DNA from 3 places in the Rothia sp. HMSC068E02 genome. Region 1 is predicted to be linked to each of the others. Evidence: riboswitches for the same ligand, from Rfam matches in the RefSeq annotation. Region 1 holds a riboswitch; each other region holds the start of a gene.
What was found. Region 1 has a riboswitch for S-adenosylmethionine ahead of HMPREF2919_RS06785 (ABC transporter ATP-binding protein). Riboswitches for the same ligand answer to the same signal wherever they lie in the genome.

Region 1 (7,702 bases):
CTCAACCACAGCCGGGTGAGTCACCAGAGCCGACTCAATCTCAATCGTGGACAGGCGGTGACCCGAAATGTTAATCACGTCATCAATACGGCCGAGGATGTACACGTTACCCTCTTCGTCTTCCTTCGCGCCGTCGCCAGCGAGGAACCAGCCGCGCTCGCCGTAGTGACGCCAATAGGAATCCAGGAAACGCTGCGGGTTCTGCCACACGGTACGAGCCATCGAGGGGCCAATCTTATCGACCACGATGAAGCCCTGCTTGCCGGGTTCGACCGGGTCGCCGTGCTCATCCACCACGCGGGTGGACACGCCGGGAACGGCGCGGGTAGCGCAACCGGGCAGGGGAGTGCAGTGCGGGGTGCCCTCCGGGTAGGTGCCCTCGGGTGCGAATGCCGGGTCGTGCGGGCGCGGGGAGCATACGGTCGAACCGGTCTCGGACTGCCACCAGGTGTCGATGAACGCCGCGGTGCCGCCGCCCACGTGCTCGCGCAGCCAGCGCCACGCCTCCGGGTTAATGGATTCACCCACCGAGCCGAGCAGGCGCACGGTCGAGAAATCGTACTTGCCGGGCTCCGGGCCGTTCGGGAACGCACCCATGAGGGAACGAATCAGGGTCGGGGCGGTGTAGTAGTTGGTCACGCCGTAGCGTTCGATAACCTCAAAGTGGCGGCCGTAGTGCGGGGTGTTCGGGGTGCCCTCGTAAATCACCTCGGACACACCGTTGACCAGCGGGCCGTAAATTTCGTAGGTGTGCGCGGTAACCCACGCCAGGTCGGCGGTGCACCAGTGAACGGTGGACTCAACCTTTTCCGGGTCGTTGACCGCCGACAGCTCGTCCGGGCGCAGCACACCGTTCTCGTCCACGTAATCCGGCAGCAGATCGTAGAGCAGCGCGTGGGTGTACGCGGTCTGCACCAGGTATCCAGCCATGGTGTGCACCAGGCCCTTGGGTTTACCGGTGGTGCCGGAGGTGTAAATAATGAACAGCGGGTCTTCTGCGTCGTGCAGTTCGTAGGCGTGGGTGTCAGGCTGGTCGTCCACCAGGTCGTGGTACCAGACGTCGCGGCCCTCAGTCCACGGCACAGCGGCGTGCGCTACCGGGTCGGAGGCGCTGGTGCGGTCCACCACGATAACGTGCTCAATGTTGTTCTCACCGGAGCATGCCTCGTCGGCGTTGACCTTCACGGGAACGACCTTGCCGCGGCGGTTCTGGCCGTCGGTGGTGATGAGGACCTTCGCGCCGGTGTCTTCCACACGGAACTTCAGCGCCTCGGCGGAGAAGCCACCGAAGACGAGGGAGTGGATCGCGCCAATACGCGCGCAGGCGAGGGTGAAAATAATGGTTTCGGGGATGACAGGCAGGTAGATGACCACACGGTCACCCTTGCGCACGCCCAGGGACAGCAGGCCGTTTGCTGCTTTCGCGATGCGGCGCTGCAATTCGGAGTAGGTGATGGCCTCACGGTCGCCGGGCTCACCCTCGAAGTAGAGGGCGACCTTGTCGCCGCGGCCCGCCTCCACGTGGCGGTCTACGCAGTTGTAGGCGACGTTGAGCTTACCGCCCTCGAACCACTTAATTTCGGGGATCGTGAACTGTTCGATGCCTTCCTCATCGAAGCCGAGGGACTTCGGCTTCTCGAAGCGGTGCGCGGTGTGCCAGGGCTCAGCCCAGGTGAGGCGCTGCGCCTGCTTCTCCCAGAACGCGACGCGTGCCTCGTCAGATTCGAGGGCGGGGTTCGGGGTGGGGTTCAGCGGGTCGGTGAACGAGTAGGGGGTGGGCAGTCCCATTATTCTCCCATCGGTTGCTGGCATTAGCACCCTTGCTCGCCGTGCCGCTGTCTGTGTGACCGTGGGGTCTGTGTGTGCGTTGGCGAGGGGGTTGCTGCGACGTCACGGAGCCAGGTCTCTCGGTCGCTCTGGATGGTTTGCCTTCTTAGTAAAGCGCGCTCCGGGCCAGGAAGCAAAGGGGACCGTCATATTCGGCATGGTGAGTACCGGTTCGTAATATTCCGAAATATTTAAAGACCCCGCCCCGCGCTCACTGCTGTGGGGCGCGGGGCGGGGTTCATCATCATCATTCAGTAGGCGACAGGTTTCCCCGCCGACTTCTTTCTCCGGCGCGTAGCGATGATTAGCTCACCTTCAGAGGAGCAACCACGCGGCGGACATCTCTCCTAAAACTCAGCGCGTGCTGAGCATTGCGTTTAGCTGTGGTGCTAATTGCTGGTGGCGTTAGTTGCTGGGGTACTTCGCCTTCACCCAGCGCTCGAAAACACCCACCAGGGCGTCGGTAATCTTACCGAGCACCGCCAGCGCCACAATAGCCAGCAGCAGGCGGTCGGTGCGACCGTTGTTCTGCGAGTCGGTCAGCAGGTAACCCAGGCCCATGGATGCACCCAGCAGCTCAGCGGCGACCAGGAACAGCCACGCCTGAGCCAGCGCCAGACGCAGACCCGAAACGACCGACGGCAGAACCGCGGGAAGCTGAACCGTGGTGAACAGGCGCAGACCCTTCAGACCGAAGGCGCGTGCCGCCTCCACAAGCTTGGGGTCAACGTGCGCCAGAGCCGCAGAAACCGTGGTGTACACCGGGAAGAATGCACCAATAGCAACCAGGGTCACCTTGGAATTCTCACCGATACCGATCCACAGCAGAAGCAGCGGAACCCACGCCAGGGACGGCACGGCACGCAGCGCACCAATGGTCGGTGCGGCAATCAGACGCACCGGCGCAGACAAGCCAATCAGCGCACCCAGCACCAGGCCGAGCACGGCACCAATACCGAAACCAATCAGCACACGCTGAGTAGAAATCGCCACGTGGCGGCCCAACTCGCCGCGCTGCGCCAGCTCAACACCGGCGCTGACCACACGGTCGGGGGAGGGCAGCTGAACCTGGGTGAACACGCTGTTCGTGCTCAGAATATACCAGAGGGCAATCAGCGCCAGGGGAAGAATCAGGCCCAGGTACTGCTTACCGGCGAACGGGTTCGACGGCAGCTTCACGGAAGAGACACGCTTCTCGGCACGCTCAGCGCGAGCGCTGGAGGCGGCGGTAATCGTTGCGGCGGTCATTACTTCTCAACTACCTTCGCGATCTTCTCGACGGCTGCGCTGTCAGCCTTCTTTGCGAACTGGTCGTCCACAATGCTGTTCAGCGCCTTGTCCACGTCGGACTGGGAAGGAACGTCGCCGGACTCCACCAGGATCGGGCCGACACCCTTCAGAACCTCAACCTGCTTAGCGCCCGGAACCGGGTCGATATCCAGGTGGGTGCGCTCCATGACGACCTGGGCGGTCTCGTGCTTAATGCCGGACTCCTCCTCGACAATCTTCACAGCCTCTTCGGGGTTCTTCTTAGCCCAGGCGCGAGCGTACTCGTACACGTCCACGATGGTCTGTGCGGCGGTCGGGTTGGACTGAATGAACTTCTCGGTCGCGTTCAGGAATCCGTAGGTGTTGAAGTTCAGGTTGCGGTAGAAGAGCACGTCGCCGCTTTCCACCTCGGCGGCAGCCATGATCGGGTCCAGGCCGCTCCACGCGTTGACCTGACCGTTATCCAGGGCGGTGCGGCCGTCAGCGTGCTGCAGGTTCTGAATGGTCAGGTCCGAAGCAGAGATACCCTCCTGCTTGAGTGCCTGCAGCAGCAGGAAGTACGGGTCGGTACCCTTGGTCACGGCAACGGTCTTACCCTTCAGGTCCGCAACCTTGGTGATGCCCGAATCCTTGCGGGTCACCAGTGCCGACCATTCCGGCTGCGAGTAGAGGCTAATGACCTTGATGGGGGAGCCGTTCGCGCGTGCCAGCAGCGCCGCCGAACCGGCGGTCGAGCCAACATCAATATTGCCGCTACGCAGCGCCTCATTCGCCTTGTTCGAACCAGCCGACTTGACCCACTCAACCTTCTTACCCTCCGCGGCGAGGGCGGTCTCAAGCCAACCCTTCTTGCGGATAATCAGGGACAGCGGGTTGTAAGTCGCGTAGTCAATGGTCACGGTGTTCTGGTCGCCACCACCGGCAGCACCGGAGGCGTTAGCGGAACCGGAACCTTCGCCAGCGCAGGCGCTGAGCAGAGTAGCAAAAGCGGCGGCTGCGGCAAAGGACTTGAGGGCGGTACGGCGAGACGGGGAGTAAGTCATGATGAAATCTTTTCGCTTCTGAAGATGATGATGTGATGTGTAAGAAATGCGTTTCGTGGCGGCTTTAGGCGTTATCTTCCACGCCGAGCTCAGCCAACAGTTCGCTACGCAGCGCCGTGATCTCTGCATCGGCGCGGTCACGCGGGTGAGAACGGTCAACGGTCACGATGCGCTGGATGGTGGCGGGCGCCTCCGGGGTGTCCTTACCGAGGACAATCACCCGGTCAGAGAGGTACAGCGCCTCTTCCACATCGTGGGTGACCAGCAGAATCGTGGTCGGGTCTTGACGGTGCACGTCCAACAGCAAATCCTGCATGTTGATGCGGGTCAGCGCATCCAGAGCACCGAAGGGCTCGTCGAGCAGCAGCACGCCGGGGTTGCGTGCGAGCGCTCGTGCCAGGGACACGCGCTGAGCCATACCGCCTGAAATTTCCTTGGGACGGTGGGTTGCGTATTCGCCCAGGCCGACCAGGTCGAGCAGGCTCGCTACGGATGCTGCGCCTTCAGATTTTTTGGTGCCCTGCGGCAGTCCGAGCGCCACGTTGTCGGCGACGGTGCGCCAGGGGAGCAGGCGCGGTTCCTGGAAACCGATAGCTACGCGGGGGTCGAGGCCGGTCACTGCCTTCTCGCCGATACGCACGGTACCTGCGGTGATGCGGTTCAGGCCTGCTGCTGCACGCAGGAGGGTGGATTTGCCGCATCCGGAGGATCCGATGACGGAGATAATCTCGCCGGGGGCTGCGGTGAAGGAGACTCCGCGAAGAACTTCGTGGGTTCCGCCGGGCACGGGGAAAGACTGTCCGACGTCTTCAAAGCTCAAGGGGACGGCGGCGGTGGATACGGCACGGCGGCCGTTCTTTTCACTGGTGGGTACGTCAGTTACTGCACTGTTGAGTGTCATGTCACTTCCATCGTTCCTGGCGTTAGCACCGGGGGCGGAAGAATCCGTGTCGGTTGCTGCGACGTCGTGGAGCCAGGTCTCTCAGTCGCTCTGGATGGTTTGCTTCTCCCACCCTATGGGCTGTGGCGTGCCTCAATCAACCCGGCGGGCGCGTATGAATTTCTATGACCGTATATTTCGCATTTATCACGAAATATTTCGGTTCCACGTCACAAAAAGATTTTTTCGTCACAAACGTGACCTCCCTCCCGTGCGCCCCGTACACTCAAACCACGAGATCATGAGTCCCGGCGCTAAGCTCTGGCTAGCCGGGCGGCAACCCTCTCCCGTAGCGGGGTGCCCCAGATGATGATCTGGCCTCAACGTTACGAGGCAAGTACGGCGCGAACGCGCCACCTGCACGAAGGCCACCACCGAACGCAGAAGGCAAGAAGGAGGCGGCGCGCGGGGTGCAGGGCACTAACCCGATCGTCCCCGATCATTCGCGAAAGGAAAATCGATGGCTGAGCAGAAGAAGCGCATCGTAGTTAACGCATTCGAAATGACCTGCATTGGTCACCAGAGCTTCGACCTCTGGCGTCACCCGCGCTCCCGCGCAACCGAGTACAACACCATCAAGTACTGGACTGACCTGGCTAAGACCCTTGAGCGCGGCCTGTTTGACGCCGTGTTCATCGCTGACGTGGTCGGCATCTACGACGTGTACAAGAACTCTGCCGCTCCCGCCATTGAGGGTGCCGCTCAGGTTCCCGTGAACGATCCCGCAACCCAGATTTCTGCAATGGCTGCAGTGACCGAGCACCTCGGCTTCGGCGTGACTGCTGCCGCTACTTTCGAGCAGCCCTACACTCTGGCTCGCCGCTACGCCTCCCTCGACCACCTCACCGAGGGCCGCGTCGGCTTCAACGTTGTGACCTCTTACCTGCCTTCGGCTGCTGAGAACCAGGGCCTGCCCACCCAGATTCCGCACGACGAGCGCTACGAAATCGCCGACGAGTTCCTGGACGTCTGCTACAAGCTGTGGGAAGGCTCCTGGGAAGACGGCGCAGTCATCAAGGACCGCGAGCGCGGCATCTACGCTGACCCCTCCAAGGTCCACCCGATTGGTCACAAGGGCAAGTACTTCTCCGTACCCGGCATCTCCCTGACTGAGCCGAGCCCGCAGCGCACCCCCGTGATTTTCCAGGCTGGCGCATCCAGCCGTGGCCAGCAGTTCTCCGGTAAGCACGCTGAGGCTGTGTTCATCAGCGCCCTGCGTCCCGACCTGACCCGCGTTGTGACCGACCGTATCCGTGCCGCTGCCGAGGAGCAGGGCCGTAGCCGCGACGACGTCAAGATCCTCGCAATGCTCTCCGTCATCGTGGATGAGACCGAGGAGAAGGCAAAGGCAAAGTACGAGGAGTACAAGAAGTACGTGAACCTCGACTCTGCACAGGCTATTGTCGGCGGATGGTCCGGTGTTGACCTGTCCCAGTTCGACGAGGATGAGGTCCTGAACTACGTGCAGACCGAGTCGATTCAGTCCTTCCTGACCCCCTTCACCCTGCAGGCGAAGGACAAGAAGTGGACCCGCAAGGACATCGCTGAGCACACCACCCTCGGCGGTATGGGCGAGGTCATTGTTGGTGACCCGGTTCAGGTTGCTGACGAGCTGGAGCGTTGGATCGACGAGGGCGGCCTGGACGGCATCAACCTGGCGTACCACGTCTCCCCGGGTTCCTTCGAGGACTTCATCGAGTACGTTGTTCCCGAGCTGCAGAAGCGCGGCCGCTACCGCACCGAGTACGAGGGCAACACCCTGCGTGAGAACATCTTCGGTAAGGGCCACACCAAGGTTGCTGACAGCCACCCGGCTGCTAAGTACCGCGGCGCATACGTGGGCAAGCCTTCGGCTGCTGACACCCCGGCTCGCGCAATCGCTGAATAAGCGTTGCCGCTGAAGCGCACCGTGTAGGTTCGCTCAAACTTAACGATTGAAAACAAGAACGCCCGTTCTGCTGGAGGATTTGTATCCCCGGCGGAGCGGGCGTTTCTTTGCGCTGTGCTTTCTTGATGCGATGCCTTCTTGACGTGGCACGTTCTTTATACTGGGTGGCATGACTGAACTGAACCAGGTTGAACTTAACCATGATGACCGCTGCCCCTGCTCGAGCGGCGAGGTGTACGGCGCCTGCTGCGGCAGGTTCCTGGGCGAGTTTGCCGCCTCCGGCACGCTGACTGCTCCCGCGCCGGAGCAGCTGATGCGCTCGCGTTTTACCGCGTTTGCGACAGGGGATGCGGCGTACTTGCTGGCGAGCTGGCATCCGAGTACTCGCCCGGCGACGCTGGAGTTGGAGGATAATATCTGCTGGTATCGCCTGGATATTCTGGGTGCTTCGGGTGGCCCGTTTGATGCGTCCGGTACGGTGGAGTTCGTTGCGTATTACCGTTCGGTGCCGGGTGTTCCTGCGGAGGAGCGGGTGAAGGGCAGTATGCATGAGCTGTCGCGCTTTGAGAAGGTGGGCGGCGCCTGGTTCTACGTGGATGGAGACGTCCGCTAAGTCTCGTCACTTTCCCTGCCTCTCGTACATGCTGAGTGCGGGTGGGCAGATAAAGAAATGGCAGAATCATTCCGAAACCGGAACGATTCTGCCATTCTTTGTTGACGCCTCTCAATGAGGCT
Region 2 (7,702 bases), on a different contig from region 1:
AGCGCCACCGAGAGAACCACCAATCACGTAGCGGAAGCTGGTCACGCCCAGGGCACGTGCCAGGTGCGCCTCAGCACGCACAGAATCACGGATGGTTACCTGCGGGAAGCGGGAACCCCAGTGCTCACCGGCACCCGGGTAGCCTTCCGGAATAATGCTTGCCGGTCCGGTGGAGCCGTAGCAACCGCCCAGAATATTGGGGGCAATCACAAAGTAGCGGTTGGTGTCTACGACCGAGCCGGGGCCCACGATGCCTTCCCACCAGCCGTCCGATTCGATGGCGCGAATCAGCGGGGCGGGCATGTCGGGGGTGGGTACGCCGCGGGAGACATGCGTGTCACCGGTGAGCGCGTGCAGAATCAGGATGGCGTTATCGCCAGCCTCGTTGAGGGTGCCCCAGGTTTCGTAGCCGATGGTGACCTGCGGCAGGGTCACGCCGGACTCGAGCTCCAGGTCGCCGATGTTCAGCTGACGCAGGTAGCCTTGCGCTTCGGGGTGTTCGCGCTGAGTGCCCGCCACGGGGATGGGCGCGGTAACAGGCTGGTTGATAGTGCCGGATTGCTTGGAACTGGACAGCGTGGTACCGGACTGGCTAGTGCTCTGGGTGGTCATGGGGGTCCCTTCACTGGGTTTGGCCGGCAAGGTAGTGCCGGGTGTGAGCGGGGTACTCGTCTACGGGTAGAAGAAGCAACGGGTGGGGCGGCATCAGCGCCGCGCAGTGACAAAACGCTCCCTAACGGGGAATCCGCAGGTGGACCGAAAAGCCGTAGCTTGCCGGTCCACCTGCGGGTTACATCACCGTTTAGGAGAGGGTGTCAAAGCCCAGCTGCAGGTCGGCGAGAATATCATCAATGTTCTCAATGCCAACTGCCAGGCGCACAAAGTTCGGGTACACGCCGATCTTCTCCAGCTCCTCAGCGGCAAGCTGGGAGTGGGTGGTGGAGGCGGGGTGAATTACGAGCGAGCGCACGTCACCGATGTTCGCCACGTTGGAGTGCAGCTTCAGGGCGTCCACGAAGTCGCGGGTCTGCTCCAGGGTTGCGTCCTTGAGGGTGAAGCCGAGAACCGCGCCGGGGCCCTTGGGCAGGTACTTTTGTGCACGCTCGTACCAGGGGGAGGATTCCACGCCAGCCCAGATGACCTTCTCGACCTGCGGGTTTGCTTCGAGCCAGCGGGCGACCTTGGTGGCGTTCTCGATGTGGCGTTCGATGCGCAGGGAGAGAGTCTCCAGACCGATGCCGATGTTGAAGGCGTTGGTCGGGGAGATTGCGGCGCCGGTGTCACGCAGCAGGGAGACGCGCGCCTTCAGGATGTAGGAGAGGTTCGCGCCGAACGCGGAGTCCTTACCCAAATCGCGTGCGTAGACCAGGCCGTGGTAGCCGGGGGCGGGCTGGTTGAACTTGGGGAACTTCTCGGGGTCTGCACCGTAGTCGAAGTTACCGGAGTCAACGATCACGCCGCCGATGGAGGTGCCGTGGCCGCCCAGGTACTTGGTGGCGGAGTGGACGACTACGTCTGCGCCGTGCTCGATGGGGCGCAGCAGGTACGGGGTGGGTACGGTGTTGTCCACGATCAGGGGTACGCCGTTTTCGTGCGCGATCTTGGCGATGGGCTCAATGTCGAGCACGTCGTTGCGGGGGTTGGGCACGGACTCGCCGTAGAAGAGCTTGGTGTTGGGGCGTACTGCGGCGCGCCATGCGTCCAGGTCGTCCGGGTCCTCAACAAAGGTGGTTTCAATGCCCAGGTCGGCGAGGGTGTACTTGAGCAGGTTGTAGGTGCCGCCGTACACGGAGGGCGAAGCAACAACGTGGTCGCCTGCACCGGCAATGTTCAGGATTGCGTAGGTAATAGCTGCCTGACCGGATGCCAGCAGCAGCGCGCCTACGCCGCCTTCCAGGGAAGCGATACGGTTTTCGATGACTTCCTGGGTGGGGTTGTTGAGGCGAGTGTAAATGGGGCCCAGCTCGGCGAGGGCGAAACGGTTCGCTGCCTGCTCGGCGCTGTCAAAGACGAAGGAAGTGGTCTGGTAGATAGGTAGTGCCCGAGCTCCCGTTGCGGCATCCGGCGCCTGACCTGCGTGGATCTGGCGGGTTTCGAACTTCCAACCGGCGGGGTTGGCGGGAGTCGGGACGGTAGTGTTGTTGCTCATGCGTGGCTCCTATTGGGGATTCTTAAGGGGCCGCATGCCGACGGTACAGGAATCGTCGTCGAATAATCCTGTCACGATTGATGTACCGGTTTCGGTCACATCGGTCCCGCGCTTGCGTCACGCTTGTGCGTGCCGCCCGGTCTTCACCCAGGGCACCCCACCGCGGAGGAGGGTTGCCGGCCAGCTAGCTGGGGCTTATCGCTGGCGCTCTTGACCTGTTATTTAGAGTGTCATAGGGCACGGGGCGGGGTCAAGGATTTTGTGGGTGCGCGGTACTTTAAGACATTTCATTGCAAAGATGACGTTTTTTAACGTCTGTCATAAAACGCGAACGACGGTGCCGGGGCAATCCGAGGACGAGGCAATCGAGATGCGGAGGCGGACACCCACCATCCACACAGTAACCCCCATCACTTTTATCTACGGTTTTTCGGTACACTGAAATGACACATACACTCACGCAGGGTACAACTCGCTACGCCGTTTATCCTGCTCAGCATCCCTCCGGTATAGGGGCCAGAGGGTCATACCCGAAGGTTACCTACCATGTCTCTTGTTCTTGATGCGGCGCAGCTCAGCCGCGTCTTTGGCAAAGGTGAAAACGCTTTTACCGCCGTCGACCGTGTGTCGCTTCGCGTCAGTTCCGGTGAGATTCATGCCCTCCTCGGCCCCAACGGTGCGGGCAAAACGACTACCGTGCAGATGTGCTCGACCCTGCTCACACCCACCGGCGGTAGCCTCACCGTGAACGGTATTGACGCTATCGCCGACCCGCAGCGGGCGCGCCGTCACGTGGGTCTCGCACTGGGCGGGGAGAACGGCTTCTACCCGCGCGCTAGTGCCCGCGACAATCTGCTGTTCTTCGCCGATGTTGCGGGGGTTTCCGGGCGGACCCGACGACACGAGGTGGAGCATGCCCTAGCCCGTGTGGAACTCACCGATGCGGCAACGCGGCCTGTCCAGGAGTTTTCCCGCGGCATGAAGCAGCGCCTACATATTGCCCGCGCCCTGCTCGGCTCCCCCGCCCTGCTCCTGCTGGATGAGCCGACCAACGGGCTCGACCCCGATATCGCCCTAACCGTGCGTACCCTCATCCGTTCTCTCGCGGAAGACGGTGCCGCCATTCTGCTGACGAGCCACCTGCTGGGCGAAATCGAGGATTTGGCGCACACTATTACCGTTTTGGGCGCTGGCTCCGTTGCTGTGAGCGGCAGTCTCGAGGATATTGCCGCGCACGCAGGTATTGCCGCCACGACCGTGGTTCAGGTGGACCCCACCGCCACCGAGGGCATTGATACGCTCCGCGGGTTCCTCGGCGATAAGGCGGCGGTGCTGTTTGCCCCGCGCGGATCCGGCTGGGAACTGACCCTCTACTGGCACGGCGAGCGCGCCACGTTCGAGGCGGGCGAGGCTCACCGCATCCTGGCGGAGGGCCTTGCCGCCTCACGCATTGGGGCACGAACCGAACCGTACACGCGACCGGCAACCTTGGAAGAGGCATACCTGGCAATGGCGGAGGGGCTCAAGCGATGAACGCTCAGACGCAACGCTCGGAAGAGTTCCAGCGGCAGGGTCGACGGTACGACCTGTGGCAGGAGTGCGCCCGCCAACTGCGACTCATGGGCTTTAGCCTGCGCCAGTTTCTGACGGTCCCCTACTTCATTCAGCTACTCATCAGTACGGTACTCGGCTCGGTCATCCTTCAGGCGCTCGCCGTGCATGCGGCAACGCAGAGCTCCGCGGGTCACTCCGTTGACCCGACCCTCGCGTGGACCCGCGCGGGCATTGTGGGCATGTGGTCGGTCTGCATCGTGTCTGCGGGCATCATCAATTTCGAGCGTTTCCGTGGGACCCTCGTGTACCTATGTTCGGGGTCAATCTCTCCGGTGCGGGTGCTGGCGGCTATCGTTTCAAGCGCCTCCATTGTGGGTCTGGCTGCCTTGCCCCTATCGTGGGCAGTTTGGGCTCTTGTGACGCTCAACCCGCAGGTCACGGATTTTTCGATACTCTGGCCGCGCTACGTTCTGGGCGTTCCCCTGCTGTGGCTTGCGTGCCTGTCGATCACGTGCATGATTGCGGTATTCTTCGTGGCCACGCCGAACGCTATCGCCTACGAGGAGCTATTGCTCGTGCCGGTTTTTATTCTTTCCGGGGTTCTCTTCACGACCATTGAAGCGCCAGCCTGGCTAGATGCTGTAGGCACGCTCATTCCCCTGCAGGCGCCGGTTCACCTGCTACTTGGGCGTACCGCCATCACTACCCCGGCGGATGCACTCTTGCCCGTAATTCAGACCCTGGTCGTGAGCTTCATCTGGGCGTTGTGTGCTTTCCTCTTTGCTCGGAAGGCTCTCGCCTCCGCCCGCCGTCGCGGCACCCTGGGGGCGATGTAGCGTGCGTGTTCTCTCTACTGATTCTCTGCCCGGCGTGGCGCGTCGGGCACTGTCGACCGCCTCTATTGGCTGGTCGTCGTCGATTACCTTCGCAACCCTCGGAACGGCTATCACGACCCTGGTGCTCGTGCCGGGCCTCAACGTGCTTTTCACGGTGCTTCTGGGTGCTGATCTTGCCGCAAACGATACGGTACGCATCGGCTGCGCGTCTGCTCTGATTGCCACCCTCAGCTCCGTGGCAGCCGGTATTGTCGCGCGCGTTGCCACCGACCGGTGGATTGGCGTCTTCGAGTACGTGTGTACGGCTCGCCCGGTGGATGCTGGCTACTGGCTCGGTGCGGCGGCGGTACCCGCGTTGCTGGCATCCGTGACGGGTCTGAGCAATGTGGGCATCGTGTGGTTATTGTCCCTCACGGCACCCTCTACCGGGGCGGCTTCGGGGCTTCTGATTGGAGCCATTGCGCTGATGCCGGTTGCGATTCTGGGCGGGGTCTGCCTGGGCATTTTTGCCGCCGGGCTCGGTCTGTACCTGTCGGATCCGTACACGGGCTCGAATGTTCTGTCTATTGTTCTGCCGGTCAGCGCGGGCGTGATTGTGCCGGTGAGTACCTATCCGGCGTGGCTTGCCTGGGTGTGTTCCTGGGTTCCCGGGTCCCGGCTGGTGCAGGCGCTGGATATTTCGGCTTTGGAGACACCCGGCAGCGTTTCGGGCGGCGCCACCCAGGAGCTCTTTGCGTCCCTGGAGGCAGACACCGCCCTGGCGGTACTCTACGCCGCAATCGGATTGGGGCTTACCTTCCTTGCCACCCGCCGTATCCGTGCCGGTGCCCGCGCCTCGCTGCTATAAGTGTTGAAACCCAAGAAAAGATAAAAAGAACAAACCGTTTACTCACCCGCTACCCGGGCGCCGCGACCAAGAAAGACTATTCCTGTGACCGTTACTCCCGCTTCATACACCTTAGAGACTTTAGGGTTCGACCCCTCCTGGCAGGGCGCGGCAATTCGCGCCGCGTTCACCCTCGACGGTACTCTCGAGGATTTCACCCTCGCCCGCGTCAGCGCCGTGCACCGCACCCGCTGCGAGCTACTGACCTGCGAGCGGGGCGAGCTCGTGAAGCTCTCCGCTCCCCTGCGTCCGGTCGAAAACGACTACGGCGAAGAGGAATACCCCGTCGTGGGTGACTGGGTGCTCGCCCAGCCCATCCCCGGAACCGGCGGTGAAACCCACCCCGCAGAGCATAAGCCCCTCGCGATTCTGCCCCGGCGAAGCTACCTCACCCGCCCCAGCGCCACCCGAGAATCCGCGGATCAGCCTGTCGCCGCCAACGTGGATATGCTCTGCATCGTTGAGCCCTGCTTCCCCGAGCCGTCCATCGGGCGAATCGAACGCTACACCGCCCTCGCGCACGCATCCGGGGTGCAGGTCGCGCTGATTCTCACCAAGGGTGACCTGGTGACGGCCGAACAGCTCGCCGGCTACGAGGAATCCCTCGCGGGCGGCGTGGATGCGGTGCTCACCGTCTGCACGGATAACGGCTACGACCCCGCACCGGTCGCGGAACTCGTTGCCGGACGTACCGCCGCGTTCCTGGGCCGTAGCGGCGCCGGAAAATCCACTCTGGTCAACGCCCTGCTCAACCCCGGAGTTGACCCCCGCGAGGATAGCCAAGAATATCAGGTGCAGGTCACCTCCACGGTCCGAGATGCTGACGGCAAGGGGCGCCACACCACCACCAGCCGCCAGATGATTGTTTTACCCGGTGCGGAAGGCTCAAGCGAAGGAGACTCGACCAACGCAAAATCATCATCTGGTACGGTGCTGATCGACACTCCGGGTGTACGAGCCCTCGCCGCAACGAGCGATAGCGCCGCGATTGACGAAACCTTCGATGACGTCTCCGGTTACGCCTCCGCGTGCCGGTACAGCGACTGCTCCCACAGCTCCGAACCCGGATGCGCGGTGCAGCAGGCGCTCGCCGACGGTTCCCTCGACCCCGAGCGCTTCGAACGCTACCGCAGGATGATAGCCGAATCCGCGCGTCTACGCCTGCGCTCTCAAGAACGTGAGTACCGGCAGAGTAACCGTGCCTTCACGAAGGCAAACAAGGCGGGCCGCCGCACCCTCATGTCTATTAAGGGGCGCGCCAACTAGCCGCCGAACGCACATCCCGGCGAGGCTTCCACAAGCTGAGCCGGTCAATCCTGCTCAGGCCTCAATATAGTAGCCTGCCTCACTCTTCGATACACTAGAACTAGGCGTGCTCACAGTCCCCCCGCGCATCCTCCCCGCCACCCGGCGGCGCAGGAACGCGGGCGCAGACGGCACACACCATTCACAAACCCATAACTCAATGAAAGAGGTGGCAGCATGGCTGAACAGAACCTCACCCCGCCCGTACCGAAGAAGGTCGAGCACCGCCGCGAACACCACGGCGACGTCTTCATCGACCCCTACGAATGGCTCCGCGACAAGGAAAGCGAAGAGGTCCTCAACTACCTCAAGGCAGAAGCCGAATACACCGAAGCTGTCACCGCAGACCAGCAGCCCCTCCGCGAATCCATCTTCAACGAAATCAAGGGCCGCACCCTGCTGTCGGATCTGACCGTCCCGAACCGTATCGGTGACTGGTGGTACTACAGCCGCATGGTGCCCGGCGGCCAGTACCCCGTCTTCTACCGCTACCCCGCACTGCACGAAGGCGACGAGGTGGTACGCTACACCCCGCCGACCGTCACCCCCGGCGAAGTACTCGAGGGTGAAGTCGTCATTCTCGACTGCAACGAATACGCCAAGGACATGGAGTTCTTCTCCCTCGGCAGCTTCCAGCCCGCACGTAACGGCAAGCTGCTGAGCATTTCCGTGGATGAGAAGGGCGACGAACGCTACGAGCAGCGCTTCCTCAACATGGAAACCGGCGCCTTCCTCGAAGACACCATCCCCAACATTGCGGCGGGATCCTTCTTCATCAACCACGCCGAACAGCTCATCTACCTCGTGCCCGACGAGTCGTGGCGCCCCTGGCGTGTCTACGTGCACGACGTCGGACAGGGCACCGAAGACCACCTGATTTACGAGGAACCGGACAACACCATGTGGCTCGGTGCCGCCATGAGCTCCGACCGTTCCTCCGTGGTCATTACCAGCTCCAACTCCGAGTACACG
Region 3 (7,702 bases), on a different contig from region 1:
AAAGACGACGCGCCCTCATACTGAACGGATACATCTTTGCATATAATTTTTGAAATATTTTCATGGTTAGGGTTAGAAGTTTTTATCTCAGAAGCATGGTCGTAAGTATCAGAGTCGCACACCCTTCGGAATTGCTGAACAGATAATGCTCCATTAATAATCTGGCCGAATGAATATCCCACCTCTTGGGTCGCGTTAACACAGGCAATGATTCCAATCAGCGATCCGGCCACATACGATATATCGGCGCCTGAATCCACAAGGAAGTACAGGGACGCAAAGAGTAAGACAGAGCAAAGTAGCCCGGCAACCATGGAGACGATTCCTCTAACACTTTCAAGGCTCAATTCCCTACCGGCCGCCCGGCGTCGCCAGGACGCTACGCGTTGCGAGAAAAATCGGGAGGCTCTCATGAGGTGAAGTTCTTGGGCTCGACTCTGAGCCATCAGATTGTCTAGATAGTAGTTCTCTGCCCGATAATCCTCGTACATTAGGGTGTAGATAGCGTAATCACGTTTAGCGAGAATCACCATTGCAATGGCTAGGGGCAATGAACACAGTGCCGCAAAAATTGCTGCCACAATGCTGACGTTCGCGATATTAAGACAGAGAAGTAACACCATTGCGAAGGCACTCACCAGTGTCATAACTGACATGGTGTGAACCTGCAATTCCTGTTTCGATATTGCCTCTCTAGCAGCACGTATATCTTCCTGTGATTTTGTGCTACTTATATCAGATAACGGAAATGTAGATAACCTGTTATTTAACATGCAGTGAACCCGATAATTCACCTTTGATTTGAGGATAAGCATGTTACTTATGACCCAGCGTTTAGCAATGATATTAATTCCAACGACAAGGGCAAGAGCAACAATATAAATCCATGCTGTGCCACCATTTGAACCGCTCAAGGCTGATACTGTATTACCGATCAGCAGGGACTGGCTCAGGGGAATGCAGGCTATGACGGCTAGCGATAGGGCGACGCTCACTAGGGTCCCAGGACAGGTTTTCCAGGCTAGGCGGAAGGACCAGAGTATAGAAGAAAATAGCTTTTTCATTCTCACCACGCTCACAAAGTCGTATTGAACTCATCTTTGAGCCCTACAACTCCTCGATGAGCAGTTAATGAAGCACGGCTGTACTTTGCTAACTAACTCTACTCTTCAATGAAATATAAAACACACATATTCGTGCGTGTCCAAGAATATTAAGCAGGCGTATCTGTGATATTTTCAGGCATCCAGGGGTCAGCCGACAGCTCTACCCGCAACGCCCCCAGCACCCTTCGTCATAGTCAGTCATATTAAGTTCATATTTCGCCCCCGATGTCATGTCCAGAAATATTAGGACATCAACCGCCGCATCCCTTGCGCCCCCTCGGAGGCAGTGGGTAGAGTGAAAGCGTTATCTATCAAGAGCGACCGAGAGATCTGGCTCGTCGACGTCGCAGCAACCTCGCCAGTATCCCCCACCGTCACGGTGCAGGGTACGGACAAGGTGCTCCCGCCAGAACCGATAGAGAAGAATACCCTTCGGCACCCCTTGATGATGCGCACCCGCAAGCCGGTGGCGCGCATCCTGCAGAAGAATTCGCGCACCCTCCCGGTGCGTATCTATCGGGTGAACACGAAGGATGGTTATGACGACAGTTCACCCGGCTCTTTCTTTTGAGCTGTTCCCTCCGCGCTCACACGCAAGCTGTGAGTCGCTGCTCCACACCATTGCGGAGCTTGAGGGCACCAACCCCGACTACGTGTCGGTCACCTACTCCGGTGACGCGAAGCGCCGCCAGAAGACCCTGGCGCTGCTCGACCACATGGTACACGAAACCTCCCTCACCCCGCTGGCTCACCTGATTTGTGCAGGCCACTCGGTGCATGAGCTGGAGCGTGCGGTGCGCCTGATCCTGGGTCTGGGTGTGCGCGGCTTCCTGGCTCTTCGCGGTGACATTCAGGAAGGTCAGGATTCTGAACTTCCTTTCGCCCGCTACCTGGTGGAACTCATTCGCCGCGTGGAACGCGAAGATTTCGCCCACCTGGCAGCTGGCAAGGTGTCGATTGGTGTGGCGGCGTACCCGCAGAAGCACCCCGAGTCCGCATCCCTGCTGCAGGACATTGAGATTCTGCTGTCCAAGCAGCGTGCCGGCGCGGACTTCGCGATCACTCAGGTGTTCTTTGAGGATGAACGCTACAGCGCCCTGGTCGATTCGGCACGCCTGGCAGGTGTGGACATCCCGATTATTCCGGGCATCATGCCGGTGACCTCACTGAAGCGCCTGCGGAACCTCTGCCAGATGGCGGGCATGGAGGTCCCGACGGACCTCGCCTACGCCCTAGAGACCGCAACCAGTAGCGCTGAGCTGCACCGCATCGGTGTTGAGTATGCGTTGAACCAGTGCCGCACCGTGATGGATGCGGGCGCACCGGGTCTGCACTTCTTCACCTTCAACGAGCATGCGGCGGTGCTGGACGTTCTGGACCAGCTGGACCTACCCCGATACAGCAACCGTTTCTCTCAGCCGCTGAGCGAACTGGAATACGCCTAACCCCCATAACGCTCCTTGTCGGATGCGTTTCCATAATCTCCCCCACAAATATTCCGGGAGTTACGACCCCCGTTTCACCGCCCACCGCTGGGTGGCGAAACACCGGAACTGACTCCCACATCTATCCCCAGTAAAGGAAAAATTACTATGTCGAACACCGCATTCCCCGCCGCAACCATTGTTGGTTACCCCCGCGTGGGCCGCTTCCGTGAGCTGAAGAAGGCTCAGGAGGCTTTCTGGAAGGGCAAGGCAACCCTGCAGGAGCTGCAGGACACCGCCGCTGACGTGCAGCGCACCTACTTCGAGCGCGTGACCGCTGCCGGCCTGAAGGCTGATAACTACTCGATTCCGGCAACCTTCTCCTACTACGACCAGGTGCTCGACGTTGTTCGCCTGTTCACCCTGGTTCCCGAGCGTCTGGCTGAGGCTAAGGATGCACGCGGTCTGCTGGATCTGCCCGGCTACTTCGCACTGGCGCGCGGTACCGAGACCCTGCCCCCGCTGGAGATGACCAAGTGGTTCGACACCAACTACCACTACCTGGTACCCGAGATTGGTGCCGGCACCGAGATTAAGCTGAACCTTGAGGCTATTGACGAGCAGCTTGAGGTCGCAAAGCAGGCTGGTGTGAAGGTTCGCCCGCAGATTGTTGGCCCGCTGACCCTGCTGCTGGGCGCTAAGGCTGAGCAGGGTTCCGCTGAGGACTTCTCCCCCGTTGACCGTCTGGATGAGTTCGTTGCCGCTTACGCTCAGGTGCTGGAGCAGCTGGCTGAGCGCGGTGTTGAGTGGGTTCAGCTGGATGAGCCGGGCCTGACCGTGGACCGTGCCGACAACGCGAAGGTTGCCGAGCTTGCCGAGCGCACCTACCGTGCCCTGGCTGCAGGCGAGAAGCGCCCGCAGATTCTGGTGACCAGCCCCTACGGTTCCCTGCGTGAGAACCTGCCGGCGCTACTGGGTACCGGCATTGAGGCTCTGCATCTTGACCTGGTGCACGGCGTGTACTCGAAGGCTGAGCTGGAGTCTGTTTCTGCCGCGGGTGTGCACCTGGTTGCCGGTGTTGTGAACGGCCGCAACGTGTGGCGTGCTGATGTTCGTGCCGCCCTGAAGACCCTGGAGGCGCTGCCCGGCGCATCCGAGGGTGCCGTGTCGGTTTCCTCCTCGACCTCCCTGCAGCACGTGCCGCACGACCTGGCTCTGGAAGACCCCGCCGAGGTTCCCGTGGACGGCCTGGCGTTCGCCGATCAGAAGGTCGCCGAGATTGCACTGCTGGCTCGTGGCCTGGCCGAGGGTGAAGCCGCTGTTGAGCCCGAGCTGAAGACTGCTGACGAGGCGCTGGCTCGCTTCGCCGCCGACCCGCGCAAGCACAACGACGAGATTCGTGCCCGCGCCGCAGCTGTAACCGCCGAGGACTTCGACCGTCCGACCATTGACGTTCGCCGCGCGGCTCAGGCTGACCTGAACCTGCCGAAGCTGCCGACCACCACCATCGGTTCCTTCCCCCAGACTGCTGAGATTCGCCGCCACCGTGCGGAGGCTCGTGCGGGCAAGATTTCCACTGAGGAGCTGAACGGCTTCCTGCGTGACGAGATTGCCTCGGTTATCGCACTGCAGGAGGAGCTGGGCCTGGACGTGCTGGTTCACGGTGAGGCTGAGCGTAACGACATGGTTCAGTACTTCGCCGAGAACTTCGACGGCTTTGCAACCACCCGCCACGGCTGGGTTCAGTCCTACGGTTCGCGTTGCACCCGCCCCTCGATCCTGTTCGGTGACGTGAAGCGTCACGGTGAGGGCCTGCGCGGTGAGGCGTTCACCGTTCCGTGGAGCTCCCACGCACAGTCGCTGAGCGACAAGCCCGTCAAGGGCATGCTCACCGGCCCGGTGACGATTCTGGCGTGGTCTTTCGTGCGTGACGACCAGCCGCGCCGCGAGACCGCTAACCAGGTGGCTCTGGCTCTTGCCGACGAGATTGCCGACCTGGAGGAGGCGGGCATCCGCATCATTCAGGTGGACGAGCCGGCTCTGCGCGAGCTGCTGCCCCTGCGCCGCGATGAGCAGCCGCAGTACCTGGATTGGTCGGTGAACTCCTTCCGCCTGGCTACCAGCGGCGTGAAGGATTCCACTCAGATTCACACCCACCTGTGCTACTCGGAGTTCAACGAGATTATCGACTCGATTAACGCTCTGAACGCTGACGTGACCAGCATTGAGGCGGCTCGTTCGCACATGGAGCTGCTGGCTGACATTCCGGAGAGCTTCGTTTCCGGTCTGGGCCCGGGCGTGTGGGACATCCACTCCCCGCGTGTTCCTTCGCAGGAGGAGATTGAGTCCCTGCTGAAGGCTGCGATTGGTTACGGCACCATTGCTGACCTGTGGGTGAACCCTGACTGCGGCCTGAAGACTCGTGATTACGAGGAGACCAAGCAGTCTCTGCGTCACCTGGTGGACGCCACCAAGGCGATTCGCGCGTCCCTCTAGGAGGCGCCTCTTGGTTCCGCTGCCTGCTGCGGGTTGACCGGATGATGGTTTGCTCGCGGTAACCTGCGGCAGGTGGCGGTTGTTCGGCTTCGTGCCGGTATGCGTACCGACTGTATGCCGAGCTTTTGGGGATAGATAACGGGCCCGCCCGTACGGTTTTTCTTCTGCACTGTACGGGCGGGCTTTTCTGTGCTGTTTTGGGGCGCCAATGCACTGGTGTTCAAGTGGTTTTTTATTTGAACTTAGGGTATAAATTACTCTAATTTTAAGTGTGGTCTGACCAAAACACATACTTACTCAACCGAGAAAGTATTTATATTCATTACACGACTTGAGGCAATGTTGCCCAGTAGACAGATGTACATCACACAGATTTAGCACTTCCCCGTAATTCCGGGATAAAAACAGCATTAATAGAATAATCACTCTGAATATCCGTTCACCCTAGTGAACATTCTACTGAAAACATTCCCATCAGATTAGCATTTTTATAAGCCGCTGTTTTTAGAATTCCAGCATGACTACTACCACTTCATCAAAGAAGAAGAAGGGTTCTGTACCCCGCTGGCTCGCAATTCCGGCGCCCAAGCCTCAACTGAGCGAGGCTGAAGTTAATGCAAAGTACCCGCGCATGCGTCTGCAGGTTTTCATGGGTATTTTCATCGGTTACGCGACCTTCTACCTGATTCGTAACAACGTCCCGCTGGTCACCCCGATTCTGACCAAGGAACTTGGCTTCAGCAACGCGGCTATTGGCGCGCTGTCTACGGCGCTGCTGCTGGCTTACGGTTTCAGCAAGTTCTTCACCGCAATGATTTCTGACCGCTCGAACGCGCGTCTGTTCCTGCCCATCGGTCTGGTGCTCTCGGGTGTTGCCAACATCCTGCTGGCTATGACCGGTTACATGGGTGAAGGTGCGGGCGCGGCGGGCTACGGTGCCGCTATCGCCTCCATCATGGCGACCATTATGGTCTTCAACGGCATCTTCCAGGGCATGGGCTGGCCGCCCTCGGGCCGCGTGCTCGTGAACTGGTTCTCCACCAGCGAGCGCGGCGCGAAGGTTTCGTGGTGGAACACCGCCCACAACGTCGGTGGTGCGCTGTCCGGCCTGCTGGTTGCGTGGGGCTTCTCCATGTTCGGCAAGACCTGGGAAGTTGCTTTCTGGTTCCCCGCAGTTATCAGCTTCGTTCTGGCGTTCGTGGCGTGGCTGCTGATCCGTGACAACCCCGAGGCTGAGGGTCTGCCCACCGTTGATGTGTACCGCAACGACCCGCACAAGGTTGAGTCCACCGCTGAGGATCGTGCAGAGTCCACCTGGACCACCATCCGTAAGCACGTGCTGACCAACTCGACCATGGTGTACCTGGCTCTGGCGAACGTGTTCGTGTACACCCTGCGTTACGGCGTGCTGGTGTGGGCACCGAAGTACCTGCACGATGTGCGCCACGCTTCCCTTGAGGGTGGTATTGCGGGCTTCTCGATTCTGGAGCTTGCCGGTATTGGTGGTACCGTCCTGTGCGGTTACGTTTCTGACCGCATGTTCAAGGGTCGCCGCTCCCCCGCGGGTATCCTGTTCCTGATTGCGACCGTTGGCGCGATTCTGCTGTACTGGCTGCCTTCTTCGGATGCGCCGCTGTGGATTGCGTACGTTGCGTTGGCTCTGATTGGTGGCCTGATTTACGGCCCGGTCATGCTGATTGGTCTGCAGGCTATTGACCTATCCCCCTCGCATGTTGCGGGTACCGCTGCGGGCTTCACCGGCCTGTTCGGTTACGCGTTGGGTGCGACCCTGGCTTCTGCCGGTATCGGCATTATTGTTGACCACTGGGGTTGGGGCACCGCGTTCGTCTTCATGATTGTGTGCTCGGGTCTGGCGGTTCTGTTCCTCTGGCTGGTTAACGGTGCTGAGAAGCGTCTGATGGCTGAGCGTGCAGAGAAGCTGGCGGCTCAGGCATAATTGCCCAGTCTTTCGTGTAGGGAAGCCACACGTTTGCTGGTGAGTCACCATATGGTGGCTTGTCGGTAATCGTGTGGCTTCTTACGTTAAGAACCTAGAATGGAACCATGACTACTAACTCTGGAATCACTAAAGAATGGGTGGATGAAACCGTCAAGCCGGGCGACGATTTCTTCCGCCACGTCAACGGTAAGTGGCTTGCTACCCACGAAATCCCGGCGGACCGCCCCAAGGACGGCGGCCTGTACACCCTCCGCGATAACGCAGAGAAGCACGTGCGTGAGCTGGTGGAGAAGATTGCGAAGGAGCAGCCGGAGTCCCGTATTGGCGCACTCTACAACTCCTTCATGGATGTTGAGAAGATTGAGGCGGACGGCCTGGAGCCGCTGCTGAAGGAAATCGCCCCGATTCTGAACTCGGCAACCCCCTCCCACCTGGCTGTGACCCTGGCGCTGCTGTCTCGTGCGGGTCTGCCGCAGCTGTTCGCCTGGTACACCAGCAACGACCCGAAGGACCCGAAGAACTACACGTTCTTCCTGTACCAGTCGGGTCTGGGTCTGCCGGATGAATCCTACTACCGTGAAGAGAAGCACGAGGCTGCATGCGCGGCGTACGTTGAGCATATTGCCCGCATGTTTGAGCTGACCGGTCTGGCTGAGGGCTTCGGCCTGACCCCGGAGCAGGCGGCTCAGCTGGTGTTCACTCACGAGTCTGAGCTG

Region 2: it holds a riboswitch for S-adenosylmethionine, as region 1 does, so the genes downstream of both, HMPREF2919_RS08300 (bifunctional o-acetylhomoserine/o-acetylserine sulfhydrylase) here and HMPREF2919_RS06785 (ABC transporter ATP-binding protein) in region 1, are expected to answer to the same signal.
Region 3: it holds a riboswitch for S-adenosylmethionine, as region 1 does, so the genes downstream of both, HMPREF2919_RS06435 (methylenetetrahydrofolate reductase) here and HMPREF2919_RS06785 (ABC transporter ATP-binding protein) in region 1, are expected to answer to the same signal.

Annotation. Positions count from the first base shown of each region.
Region 1 is NZ_KV812887.1:76,777-84,478, forward strand. Features, by position in the region: gene HMPREF2919_RS06770 (AMP-binding protein) at 1-1,788, opposite strand, end outside; gene HMPREF2919_RS06775 (ABC transporter permease) at 2,233-3,075, opposite strand; gene HMPREF2919_RS06780 (aliphatic sulfonate ABC transporter substrate-binding protein) at 3,075-4,139, opposite strand; gene HMPREF2919_RS06785 (ABC transporter ATP-binding protein) at 4,204-5,040, opposite strand; SAM riboswitch class I at 5,045-5,141, opposite strand; SAM riboswitch class IV at 5,317-5,425, shown strand; gene HMPREF2919_RS06790 (LLM class flavin-dependent oxidoreductase) at 5,540-6,967, shown strand; gene HMPREF2919_RS06795 (YchJ family protein) at 7,137-7,580, shown strand.
Region 2 is NZ_KV812894.1:235,010-242,711, reverse strand. Features, by position in the region: gene HMPREF2919_RS08305 (homoserine O-acetyltransferase MetX) at 1-612, opposite strand, end outside; gene HMPREF2919_RS08300 (bifunctional o-acetylhomoserine/o-acetylserine sulfhydrylase) at 803-2,149, opposite strand; SAM riboswitch class IV at 2,253-2,365, opposite strand; gene HMPREF2919_RS08295 (ABC transporter ATP-binding protein) at 2,696-3,682, shown strand; gene HMPREF2919_RS08290 (ABC transporter permease) at 3,679-4,539, shown strand; gene HMPREF2919_RS08285 (hypothetical protein) at 4,541-5,386, shown strand; gene rsgA (ribosome small subunit-dependent GTPase A) at 5,471-6,691, shown strand; partial or broken gene HMPREF2919_RS08275 (S9 family peptidase) at 6,908-7,702, shown strand, end outside.
Region 3 is NZ_KV812885.1:1,447-9,148, reverse strand. Features, by position in the region: partial or broken gene HMPREF2919_RS06440 (ATP-binding cassette domain-containing protein) at 1-995, opposite strand, end outside; SAM riboswitch class I at 1,412-1,528, shown strand; gene HMPREF2919_RS06435 (methylenetetrahydrofolate reductase) at 1,646-2,551, shown strand; gene metE (5-methyltetrahydropteroyltriglutamate--homocysteine S-methyltransferase) at 2,699-5,026, shown strand; gene HMPREF2919_RS06425 (MFS transporter) at 5,544-6,983, shown strand; gene HMPREF2919_RS06420 (M13 family metallopeptidase) at 7,091-7,702, shown strand, end outside.